Regions from separate parts of the Serratia sp. EC4 genome, predicted to be linked through region 2. Evidence: predicted binding sites of a transcription regulator. Region 2 holds the regulator's gene; each other region holds the start of a gene.
The links. Region 2 encodes sigma-54, which starts transcription at its own class of promoters, with help from an activator protein. Its sites were predicted from a motif close to GTTGGCACANNTTTCGCTNT; they were not measured.

Region 1 (4,239 bases), on a different contig from region 2:
ATATTCCGCACACTGCGCAAAATGATTATTAGAAAGGTAACAACTTTATGAGCCAGGCATTGCAAAACCTCCTCGATCTGCTGGATCTGGAGAAAATCGAAGAAGGATTGTTCCGCGGTCAGAGTGAAGATCTGGGGCTGCGCCAGGTATTCGGCGGGCAGGTGGTCGGCCAGGCGTTGTACGCCGCCAAACAGACGGTGCCGGACGAGCGCAGCGTGCATTCGTTCCACAGCTACTTCCTGCGCCCGGGCGATAGCAGCAAACCAATCGTTTACGACGTGGAAACCCTGCGCGACGGCAACAGCTTCAGCGCGCGCCGCGTCAGCGCCATCCAGCACGGCAAACCTATCTTCTATATGACCGCCTCCTTCCAAAGTCCGGAAACGGGCTTCGAGCATCAGAACCTGATGCCGGACGTGCCGCCGCCGGAAGGGCTGCTGTCTGAATCTGAGATCGCCCAGAAGCTGGCGCATATGCTGCCGGAAAAAGTGCGCGAAAAATTTATCGGCCAGAAGCCGATCGAAATGCGCCCGGTGAAATTCCATAACCCACTGAAAGGCAGCGTGGAAGAACCGCATCGCTATGTGTGGTTCCGCGCCAACGGCAGCATGCCGGACGATCAGCGCATCCACCAATATCTGCTGGGCTACGCGTCGGACTTTAATTTCCTGCCGACGGCGCTGCAGCCGCACGGCGTCGGTTTCCTCGAGCCGGGCATGCAGGTGGCCACCATTGACCACTCAATGTGGTTCCACCGTCCGTTCCGCATGGATGACTGGCTGCTGTACGCGGTGGAGAGCTCCTCCGCCTCCGGCGCACGGGGCTTTGTGCGCGGCCAGATTTATACCCGCGACGGCGTACTGGTCGCCACCACCGTGCAGGAAGGGGTGATTCGCCAACGCGACGCCTGATCCGCAGCATAAAGAAAGGGGCGATGTTTCCATCGCCCCTTTTGGCTTCATCATTATTTTAGTCTTTAGCGCACTGCCCTGCTTTGAGCCTTATTGGTTGTAGGCGCTCTCGCCGTGGCTGTTGACGTCCAGCCCCTCGCGTTCCTGCTCCTCCGGCACTCTCAATCCAACCATCGCGCCCGCGATCTTGAAGGCGATAAAGGCGGCGACGCTCGACCACACCAGCGTGATCAGCACGCTCACCAGCTGGATCCAGACCTGATGGCCCATCGTCACCCCTTCGGCGTAACCGGTGCCGCCCAGTGAAGAGGCGGTGAACACCCCGGTCAACAGGCAGCCGACGATGCCGCACACCCCGTGCACACCGAACACGTCGCAGGTGTCGTCCACTTTCAGCCATTTTTTCAGCGTCACGACGCCCCACAGGCCGGCAACGCCGCCCACCAGGCCGATGATCAACGCCCCGCCCACCCCCACGGTGCCCGCCGCCGGCGTCACTGCAACCAGCCCGGCGATCATGCCGGAGCAGGCGCCCAGCAATGAAGGCTTGCCGCGCAGCACCCACTCGGCGAAGGTCCAGGAGAGAATGGCGCCCGCAGTGGCAACCACGGTATTGAGGAATGCCAAGGCCGCAATGCCGTTGGCCGCACTGGCGGAACCGGCATTGAAGCCGAACCAGCCGATATACAGGATGGACGCCCCGGTAAACACCATCGGCAGGTTGTGCGGTTTGAAGGCCTCTTTACCGAAGCCGGCGCGTTTGCCAATCAGGTAGGCGCCGATCAACCCGGCGCTGGCGGCGTTGATGTGCACCACGGTGCCGCCGGCGAAGTCCAATGCGCCGTCGGCGGCCAGGTAACCGCCACCCCACACCATGTGCGCGATCGGCAGATAAGACAGCGTGAACCACAGGATCGCGAAGATCAGCACCGCCGAGAAACGAATGCGTTCGGCGAAGCCACCCACCACCAACGCCACGGTGATACAGGCGAAGGAGGCCTGGAAAGCGACGTGGATCATCTGGCTGATGCTGCCGGTGACGCTGTCGATGCCGATGCCTTTCAGCATCGCCGTCTCGAATCCGCCGAACACCGCATTGCCTTCGCTGAACGCCAGGCTGTAGCCATACAGCACCCACAGCACGCAGACCAACGCGAAGGTGACGGTGACCTGCGTCAGCATCGACAGCACGTTTTTACCGCGCAGCAGACCGCCGTAAAACAGCGCGATGCCCGGCAGCGTCATGAACAGCACCAACGCGGTGCAGATCATCATAAAGGCGTTGTCGGCCTTATCGGCGACCGCCGGGGCGGCCAGGGCCAAAGAAGGAACCAGGGTTACCGAACTCAGGCCCAACATGGATAACAGTCTTTTCATTATCAATCATCCCCATCACTTAACTGAGTTCGCGGTTACAGTGCCGATTCGTCGGTTTCGCCGGTGCGAATGCGGATCACGCGTTGCAATTCGGCAACGAAAATTTTGCCGTCGCCGATTTTGCCGGTGTAAGCGGCTTTGCTAATCACATCAACCACTTCATCCAACTGATCGTCGGCGATGGCGATATCGATTTTGACCTTGGGCAGGAAGTTGACGTTATATTCGGCGCCGCGATACAGCTCGGCGTGCCCCTTCTGGCGGCCAAAGCCCTTCACTTCGGTTACGGTCAACCCCTGAATGCCCACGGAGGACAAGGCCTCGCGCACGTCCTCCAGCTTGAACGGTTTGATTACCACGGTCACCAGCTTCATATTGCCCCTCCACGAATTAAGCCCAAACTCACCCCTGGTACGCGTCATATGTAGCAAGGGCTGTGCCAAATTTAATTTTGTAGGGCGATTCAGCGGATTAGCGGGCACGCGGGCGCAGCCGCGAGGCGGCACGGCACCGATACCTTGGACAGGTTAAATAATGCGCACCGATTTGGTGCGCATCGCGTCGAAAAAGTGCAGAAAGGGGGCGTGGCCCAGATGGTTTGCCTGCTTATGGTGCGTTGGAAAGAAAGAAGGGCCGCGAGCGCGGCCCATGTTCAGGCGGGTTGGCTCTCCTCGCGCACCGCTTCCGCCAGTTGTTCGCCCGCCAACTGCAGCTGGTACATCTGGTAGTAACGCCCCTGCTGCGCCAGCAGCTGCTGATGGTTGCCCTGCTCCACCGCCTGGCCGCGATGCAGCACCAAAATGGAATCGGCATCGACGATGGTCGACAGCCGGTGGGCGATCACCACCAGCGTGGTGTGCTCGCGGATCGCACGCAGCGCGCGCTGGATAGCCTGTTCGGTGCCCGAGTCGATATTGGCGGTCGCCTCGTCGAGGATCAGGATCTGCGGCGCCTGCACCAAGACCCGCGCCATCGCCAGCAGCTGTTTCTGCCCGACCGACAGGTTATTGCCCTGCTCCCCCAGGCGGGTGTGGATACCCTGCGGGAAGCCGCGCACCAGATCCGCCAGCTGCACCGTTTCCAGCGCCCGCCAAACGGCGTCTTCCTCGATATTGCGCCCCAACGTGACGTTGGCCAGCACCGAATCAGCGATCACCACCGGATCCTGCTGCACCATCGCCACGCCCTGGCGCAGCGTGCGGTGCGACAAGCTGGAGATCGGGCGGCCATCGAGACGCACTTCCCCCTCGCTGACCGGGTAATAACCCATCAGCAGGTTAGCCAAGGTGCTCTTGCCGCTGCCGGTGTGCCCGACCAGCGCCACGAAGCCGCGCGACGGCACCGACAGCGAAATATGCTGCAGCACCTTTTTGTCCGCGCGGTAAGCGAAGCTCAGATCGGTGATGTCGATACGGCCGCCGGCCAACGGACTATCGTCGGCGCCGTAGCTCTGCTGGCTGCGATCCATCAGTTCGAAAATACGTTCGCCGGCCACCACCGCCTGCTGCAGGATCGACTGTTGTGACGTCAGCTCGATCAGCGGTTCGTTCAAACGCCCCAGGTAGTTGATGAAGGCATAGAGCACGCCGACGCCAATCACGCCTTCGCCGCTGAAGCCGAACAACATCAGCAAACCGCACAGCACCAGCGCCGAAAACAGGCTGAGCAGCGGCCGCAGCAGAAAACCGTCGAGCCGCAGGGTCTGCATGCGCGCGAGATAGTGCGACTGGCTGGCGGCGCTCATGCGCTCGCCGAAGCGCACCTGCTGGCGGAATTGCTGGATCACGCCCATGCCGTTGATCACTTCGTTGAAACCGTCGTTGATGTCCGCCAGATAACTGCGCACCCGGCGCACGATCGGCGTGCTGTAATATTGATAAATGCCCATCACCACGAACACCGCCGGGAAGATGCAGATGGCCACCAGCGCCATGCGCCAGTCGAGGCTGAA
Region 2 (4,239 bases):
GAGCCAGCACACGGTCACCGTGGTGTACAACCCGGCCGGCAAGCTGAATTACAAACTGGTGGCGGAAGACGCGAAGTATTACACCGCCGGCGAGCTGAGCTGGTTCACCCAGCCGGTGATGACGCTGTTCGATGAGAATGCGGTGGCCACCTGGTCAGTTCGCGCCGATCGCGCCAAACTGACTAAAGACCGAATGCTGTATCTGTATGGTCACGTCGAGGTGAACAGCCTGACCACCACCTCGCAGCTGGAAAAAATTAAGACGGACAACGCTCAGGTAAACCTGGTCACCCAAGACGTCACCTCCGATGACGAAGTCACGCTTTACGGGACCAATTTTACCTCTAACGGCATGAAAATGCGTGGGAACCTGCGGACCAAAACCGCTGAGCTGATTGATAAGGTTAAGACCAACTATGAAATTCAGAACCAAAAAACAACTCCGTAACCTGTTGCTCGGCAGCTTAGTTTTGGCCGCCAGCGCCCCCGCTCTGGCGCTGAAATCCGACTCCAGCCAGCCGGTCAGCATCGACTCGCTCAAGCAGTCGTTGGACATGCAAAGCAACGTCAGCACCTTCACCGACAACGTGGTGATCAAACAGGGCACCATCGATATTCGCGCCGACAAGGTGGTCGTCACCCGCCCGGGCGGAGATCAGAATAAGACCTATATTGAAGCGTTCGGCAACCCGGTAACCTTCTACCAGATGCAGGACAGCGGCAAGCCGGTCAAAGGCCACGCGCAGAAAGTGCGTTACGACGTGGCGACCCAGCTGGTGACCCTGACGGGCAACGCCTATCTGGAGCAGCTCGACAGCAACGTGAAAGGCGATCGCATCACCTATCTGGTGCAACAGCAGCAAATGCAGGCGTTTAGCGATAAAGGCAAACGCGTGACAACGGTTCTGGTACCGTCGCAGTTGCAAGACAAAAACGAGCAAAAAAAGAGTAACTAATCACTTATGGCAACACTCATCGCAGAAAACCTGGCGAAAGCCTACAAGGGCCGTAAAGTTGTCGAAGACGTCAGCCTGAAAGTGAAATCCGGCGAGATCGTCGGCCTGCTCGGCCCGAACGGCGCCGGTAAAACCACCACCTTCTACATGGTGGTCGGCATCGTGCCGCGCGACGCCGGGCGCATCGTGATCGACGAAGAAGACATCAGCCTGCTGCCGCTGCACGCCCGCGCGCGCCGCGGCATTGGTTACCTGCCGCAGGAAGCGTCGATCTTCCGCCGCCTGAGCGTGTACGACAACCTGATGGCGGTGCTGGAGATTCGCCCCGACCTCACCAGCGAACAGCGCGAAGACCGCGCCAAAGAGCTGATGGAAGAGTTCCATATCTCCCATCTGCGCGACAGCCTCGGCCAGGCGCTGTCCGGCGGTGAACGCCGCCGCGTCGAAATCGCCCGCGCGCTGGCGGCCAACCCGAAATTCATTCTGCTGGACGAACCCTTCGCCGGGGTGGATCCGATTTCCGTTATCGACATCAAAAAAATCATCGAGCACCTGCGTGACAGCGGCCTGGGCGTGCTGATCACCGACCACAACGTGCGCGAGACGCTGGACGTGTGTGAACGCGCCTACATCGTCAGCCAGGGCAAACTGATTGCCCACGGCACGCCGGATGCTATTCTGGCCGACGAGCAGGTTAAACGCGTTTATCTGGGCGAAGAGTTCCGCCTCTAAACGCCGGCGCGCCCTGCGGGGCGACACCGTTAACGGAAGTAGACAGAAAACTATGAAGCAAGGTTTGCAACTCAGGCTCAGTCAACAGCTGGCCATGACTCCTCAGCTCCAGCAGGCGATCCGCCTGCTGCAGTTGTCCACGCTTGAGCTTCAACAAGAGATCCAGCTGGCGCTGGAGAGCAATCCGCTGCTTGAACAGACCGATCTGCACGACGAAATCGACGCCAAAGAAACCCAGGAGACCGAGGGGCTCGATACCCGCGAGGCGCTGGAACAGAAAGACATGCCGGAAGAGCTGCCGCTGGACGCCACCTGGGATGAGATCTACACCGCCGGCACGCCGTCCGGCACCGGCACCGACTACAGCGACGACGAGCTGCCGGTCTATCAGGGCGAGACCACCCAAACGCTGCAGGATTACCTGATGTGGCAGGTGGATCTGACGCCGTTTTCCGATACCGACGCCGCCATCGCCACCTCCATCGTCGACGCGGTGGACGACACCGGCTATCTCACCGTGCCGCTGGAAGACATTCTGGAAAGCCTGGGCGACGAAAACGTGACCCTCGATGAAGTCGAGGCGGTGTTGAAGCGCGTGCAGCGTTTCGATCCGATCGGCGTCGCCGCGCGCGATCTGCGCGATTGCCTGCTGGTGCAGCTCTCCCAATACGCCAAAGACACCCCTTACCTGGCCGAAGCGCGGCTGATCATCAGCGACCATCTGGATCTGCTGGCCAACCATGACTTTCGCAGCCTGATGCGATCAACCCGGCTAAAAGAAGATACACTGAAAGAAGCGATGCTGCTGATTCAGTCGCTCGATCCGCGCCCGGGGCAGTCGATCAATACCGGCGAATCGGAATACGTGATCCCGGACGTGCTGGTGCGCAAGACGCAGAACAAATGGACGGTCGAGCTCAACGGCGACAGCGTGCCGCGTTTGAAGATCAATCAGCAATACGCAGCGCTGGGCAACAGCGCCCGCAGCGAAGCCGACGGCCAGTTCATCCGCAGCAACCTGCAGGAAGCCAAGTGGCTGATTAAAAGCCTGGAGAGCCGTAACGAGACGCTGCTGAAGGTCACCCGCTGCATCGTCGATCAGCAGCAGGCGTTCTTCGAGCAAGGCGAAGAATTTATGAAACCCATGGTGCTGGCGGATATCGCCCAGGCCGTGGAAATGCATGAATCGACGATCTCGCGCGTCACCACGCAGAAGTTTCTGCACAGCCCGCGCGGCATTTTCGAATTGAAATATTTCTTCTCCAGCCACGTGAATACCGACAGCGGCGGCGAAGCCTCCTCGACGGCGATCCGCGCATTGGTGAAGAAATTGATTGCGGCGGAAAACCCCGCCAAACCACTCAGCGACAGCAAGCTGGCCACCCTGCTCGCCGATCAGGGGATCATCGTGGCGCGGCGCACCGTCGCCAAGTACCGAGAGTCTTTGTCCATCCCGCCGTCGAACCAGCGTAAACAGTTGGTTTGACCTCTATTGAGAAGGAAGACACTATGCAGCTCAACATTACCGGACACCACATCGAAATCACCGATCCGTTGCGCGAGTTCGTGAACAGCAAGTTCGCCAAACTCGAACAGTATTTTGATCGCATCAATCAGGTGTATGTTGTATTAAGTGTGGAAAAAGTGCAGCAAATTGCGGAAGCAACGGTGCACGTGAATGGAGGCGAGTTGCACGCCACCTCGGAAGACGAGAATATGTATGCCGCAATTGATACGCTGATCGACAAATTGGCACGTCAATTGAACAAACATAAAGACAAATTGAAGCAACACTGACACCCTAACCCATTCCATGAGGCGGCATCCGTCGCCGCCTCACCCTTCGGCGCGTGACCCGCATGGGTGACGCGCCGAACGGTAATCAGGGTTAAAACCGACGAAAAACCGCCTTGCCGGGTTCGCCCGGCGGCGCGGTTTTAAGTGAAGATGAGATGAACAACGAATATATGCAATTAAGCTCGGTGTTAAACATCGAGTGCACCAAAAGCTCGGTACACTGCACCAGCAAGAAGCGGGCTTTGGAAATTATCAGCGAACTGGCCGCCAAACAGCTCAATCTGCCTTCGCAGGTGGTGTTTGACGCGGTTCTCACCCGGGAGCGCATGGGCAGCACCGGTATCGGCAACGGTATCGCCATTCCCCACGGCAAACTGGAAGAGGACACACTGCGGGCCGTTGGCGTGTTTATCCGTCTCGACCAACCCATCGCTTTCGACGCTATCGACAACCAGCCGGTCGACCTGCTGTTCGCGCTATTGGTGCCTGCCGATCAGTGCAAAACCCATTTGCATACGCTGTCGCTGGTCGCCAAACGCCTGGCCGACAAAACCGTATGTCGCCGCCTGCGCGCCGCGCAAAGCGACGAAGAACTTTACCAAATCATCACCGAGTGATGCCCGGCCGGCGTGACTTCCAGCCCGGATAACGTTACTGTTTCACGATGATGGATCCGGCTGCGGCCGGAATAACAAAGTTTCCACCGGTGGCGATGAACGCCGCCGCGATGCCAGGGGAGTTGCCACATGGTGCT
Region 3 (4,239 bases), on a different contig from region 2:
TGGAATAGTTTTGCAGAAAATACGGTGGAGAAAAAAACCCATCCGAAGATGGGCTGAAAGTTTCCACGGCAACAAAAAAGCGATAACAAAAATTGTGGGCGCCGTCCGCCAGGGCAGACGGCGCGGGTAGAACTTAGACGCTGTAGTACAGTTCGAACTCGACCGGGTGTGGCGTCATGCGAATGCGGTCCATCTCTTCTTTGCGCAGTTCGATGTAGGCATCGATCGCATCGTCGGTGAACACGCCGCCGCGGGTCAGGAACTCGCGGTCTTCGTTCAGTGCGGCCATCGCCTCGTCCAGCGAGCCGGCCACTTTTGGGATCTCGGCTTCTTCTTCCGGCGGCAGGTCGTACAGGTTTTTGTCCATGGCGTCGCCAGGGTGGATCTTGTTGATGATGCCGTCCAGGCCGGCCATCAGCAGCGCGGCGAAGCACAGGTATGGGTTAGCCGCCGGATCCGGGAAGCGGGCTTCGATGCGGCGCGCTTTCGGGCTGGCGACCACCGGGATACGGATGGACGCGGAGCGGTTACGGGCGGAGTAAGCCAGCATCACCGGCGCTTCGTAGCCCGGCACCAGACGTTTGTACGAGTTGGTGGTCGGGTTGGCCAGCGCGTTGATCGCCTTGGCGTGCTTGATGATGCCGCCGATGTAGAACAGCGCGGTTTCAGACAGGCCGCCGTATTTGTCGCCGGCGAACAGGTTGGTGCCGTTCTTGGACAGCGACATGTGGCAGTGCATGCCGGAACCGTTGTCGCCGAACATAGGCTTCGGCATGAAGGTTGCGGTTTTACCAAAGGCGTGCGCCACGTTGTGCACTACGTACTTGTAGATCTGAATTTCGTCGGCTTTCTTGGTCATGGTGTTGAAGCGGGTCGCCACTTCGTTCTGACCGGCGGTCGCCACTTCGTGGTGGTGCGCTTCAACCACCAGGCCCATCTCTTCCATGGTCAGACACATGGTGGAACGCAGATCCTGCGAAGAGTCGACCGGTGGAACCGGGAAGTAACCGCCTTTCACCGCCGGACGGTGGCCTTTGTTGCCGCCGTCGTATTTTGTGCCGGAGTTCCAGGCGCCTTCGATATCGTCGATCGCCACGTGGGAACCGCGGATGCTGCTGCCGAAGCGGATGTCGTCGAACAGGAAGAACTCAGGCTCTGGCCCGAACAGCACAGTGTCCGCGATGCCGGAGGAGCGCAGGAAGTCTTCGGCGCGTTTGGAAATGGAGCGCGGGTCGCGATCGTAGCCTTGCATGGTGCCCGGCTCGAGAATGTCGCAGCGAATGATCAGCGTAGGTTCTTCGAAGAATGGATCCAGAACCGCCGTGCTGGCGTCCGGCATCAGCACCATGTCAGATTCGTTGATGCCCTTCCAACCACCGATAGAGGAGCCGTCAAACATTTTACCTTCTTCGAAGAAGTCGGCGTTTACCTGGTGAGCCGGGATAGTCACGTGCTGTTCCTTACCCTTGGTGTCAGTGAAACGCAGGTCTACGAATTTCACTTCATGCTCATTCAGCATCGTCAAAACGTGTTCAGCGGACATACTTAACTCTCCCGGTTTATCATTGTCGTCGTCGTGGAACGAATCTGTGGAACTGGCTTTTTTTCGCCTTGAAAAGACTAAAGCGAAAAGCGTGCCAACTTTTAAAAAAGGCTTTCATCGCCTTTCTGCGCGGGTTTTACCCAACCCCAGTATGCACCATCAGTGATAAATTGCACCGAAATGGTGCAATCGGAGTGAGCGAGGGCACTGAAATGGTGCAAAAGTGCAACGATTGCGGCTTTTTGCACCGTGAAAGGGATCACAAACTGACCGGCACGCGGTTGTTTATAAGAGATGGTTGTGATCTTGTTTAGTCCCTCGCTTAATACGTGTACAATAGCGCGCTATTTCTAATGCCCGAGGCAAAGCTGTGATCGAAAATTTGCGTAACATCGCCATTATTGCCCACGTTGACCATGGTAAAACCACCCTGGTTGATAAGCTGCTGCAACAATCCGGTACTTTCGGAGAGCGTGCGGAAGCCACCGAACGCGTAATGGACTCCAACGATTTGGAGAAAGAGCGTGGGATTACCATCCTCGCAAAAAACACCGCCATTAATTGGAACGGTTACCGCATCAACATCGTGGATACCCCAGGACACGCCGACTTCGGCGGCGAGGTAGAGCGCGTGATGTCGATGGTTGACTCGGTGCTGCTGGTTGTGGATGCAATGGATGGCCCTATGCCGCAAACCCGCTTCGTGACCAAGAAGGCCTTCGCCAATGGTCTGAAGCCGATCGTGGTCATCAACAAGGTTGACCGTCCTGGCGCGCGCCCTGACTGGGTTGTAGATCAGGTGTTCGACCTGTTCGTGAACCTCGATGCGACCGACGAGCAGCTCGACTTCCCGATCATCTACGCTTCTGCGCTGAACGGCATCGCCGGCGTCGACCACACCGACATGGCGGAAGACATGACCCCGCTGTATCAGGCGATCGTCGACCATGTGTCTGCGCCGCAGGTTGAGCTGGAAGCGCCATTCCAGATGCAGATCTCCCAGTTGGACTACAACAACTACCTGGGCGTTATCGGCATCGGCCGCATCAAGCGCGGTAAAGTGAAGCCGAACCAGCAGGTCACCATCATCGACAGCGAAGGCAAAACTCGCAACGGTAAAGTGGGTAAAGTGCTGGGTCACCTGGGTCTGGAGCGTATCGACAGCACCCTGGCGGAAGCGGGCGACATCATCGCCATCACCGGCCTGGGCGAGCTGAACATCTCCGACACCATCTGCGACACCAACGCCGTAGAAGCGCTGCCGGCGCTGTCCGTCGACGAACCGACCGTCACCATGTTCTTCAACGTCAACACCTCGCCGTTCTGCGGTAAAGAAGGCAAGTACGTGACGTCGCGTCAGATCCTTGACCGTCTGAACAAAGAGCTGGTGCACAACGTGGCGCTGCGCGTTGAAGAAACCGACGATGCGGACGCCTTCCGCGTATCCGGTCGTGGCGAGCTGCACCTGTCGGTGCTGATCGAAAACATGCGCCGTGAAGGTTTCGAGCTGGCGGTTTCCCGTCCGAAAGTTATCTTCCGCGAAATCGATGGCCGCAAGCAGGAGCCATTCGAGAACGTGACGCTGGATATCGAAGAGCAGCATCAGGGTTCCGTGATGCAGGCGATGGGCGAGCGTAAAGCCGACCTGAAAAACATGGATCCGGACGGTAAGGGCCGCGTGCGTCTCGACTACGTGATCCCAAGCCGCGGTCTGATCGGCTTCCGTAACGAATTCATGACCATGACTTCGGGTACTGGTCTGCTGTACTCCACCTTCAGCCACTACGACGACGTGCGTCCGGGCGAAGTGGGCCAGCGTCAGAACGGCGTGCTGATCTCCAACGGCCAGGGCAAAGCGGTCGCGTTCGCGCTGTTCGGCCTGCAGGATCGCGGCAAGCTGTTCCTGGGCCACGGTGCGGAAGTGTATGAAGGCCAGATCATCGGTATTCACTCACGTTCCAACGACCTGACCGTAAACTGCCTGACCGGTAAGAAGCTGACCAACATGCGTGCTTCCGGTACTGACGAAGCGACTACCCTGGTTCCGGCCATCAAAATGACCCTGGAGCAAGCTCTGGAGTTCATCGATGACGACGAACTGGTAGAAGTGACGCCAACCTCGATCCGTATCCGTAAGCGTCACCTGACGGAAAACGATCGTAAGCGTGCCAGCCGCGGTCCAAAAGACGCTTAATCGCTGATTGAGTGTCTCATGCTTAGGGCGCGGTTCTCGCGCCCTGAGTTTTTTCCTCTGTTGTTCCCCGTTTGTGCGGCGCGCTATGCGCTTTTCCGTTCGCTCCCTGTTCAGCTGTTCCTTTTCCCGCTACAGTGAAATCTCACCGGCCCATCAGGAGAGGACTATGCTGTATATCTTTGATTTAGGTAATGTGATCGTCGATATCGATTTCAAGCGTGTGCTGGGCGTGTGGAGCAATTTGAGCGGCACGCCGTTGGCGGTGCTGTCCGATCGTTTCGCCATGGGTGAGGTGTTCCAGCAACATGAGCGCGGTGAAATCAGCGACGAAGACTTCGCCGGCAAGTTGTGCGATGAAATGGGCATCGCGCTCAGCTTCGAACAATTCGCCACCGGCTGGCAGGCGGTATTCGTCGCGCTGCGCCCGGAAGTGATCGACATCATGCAGCGCCTGCGCAACGAAGGCCACCGGGTGGTGGTGCTGTCGAACACCAACCGTCTG

Region 1: a site for sigma-54 is predicted at 2,713-2,732, ahead of glnK (P-II family nitrogen regulator). Genes of this name have one in related genera too.
Region 3: a site for sigma-54 is predicted at 1,623-1,642, ahead of glnA (glutamate--ammonia ligase). Genes of this name have one in related genera too.

What each region holds. Positions count from the first base shown of each region.
Region 1 covers NZ_JBNIDE010000002.1:164,340-168,578, reverse strand. Annotated here, with positions in the region: gene tesB (acyl-CoA thioesterase II) at 48-911, shown strand; gene amtB (ammonium transporter AmtB) at 1,002-2,288, opposite strand; gene glnK (P-II family nitrogen regulator) at 2,324-2,662, opposite strand; gene smdB (multidrug efflux ABC transporter permease/ATP-binding subunit SmdB) at 2,941-4,239, opposite strand, start outside.
Region 2 covers NZ_JBNIDE010000008.1:51,073-55,311, forward strand. Annotated here, with positions in the region: gene lptC (LPS export ABC transporter periplasmic protein LptC) at 1-448, shown strand, start outside; gene lptA (lipopolysaccharide ABC transporter substrate-binding protein LptA) at 417-956, shown strand; gene lptB (LPS export ABC transporter ATP-binding protein) at 963-1,688, shown strand; gene rpoN (RNA polymerase factor sigma-54) at 1,741-3,174, shown strand; gene hpf (ribosome hibernation promoting factor) at 3,198-3,485, shown strand; gene ptsN (PTS IIA-like nitrogen regulatory protein PtsN) at 3,641-4,102, shown strand; gene rapZ (RNase adapter RapZ) at 4,232-4,239, shown strand, end outside.
Region 3 covers NZ_JBNIDE010000011.1:14,317-18,555, forward strand. Annotated here, with positions in the region: gene glnA (glutamate--ammonia ligase) at 134-1,543, opposite strand; gene typA (ribosome-dependent GTPase TypA) at 1,914-3,737, shown strand; gene yihX (glucose-1-phosphatase) at 3,904-4,239, shown strand, end outside.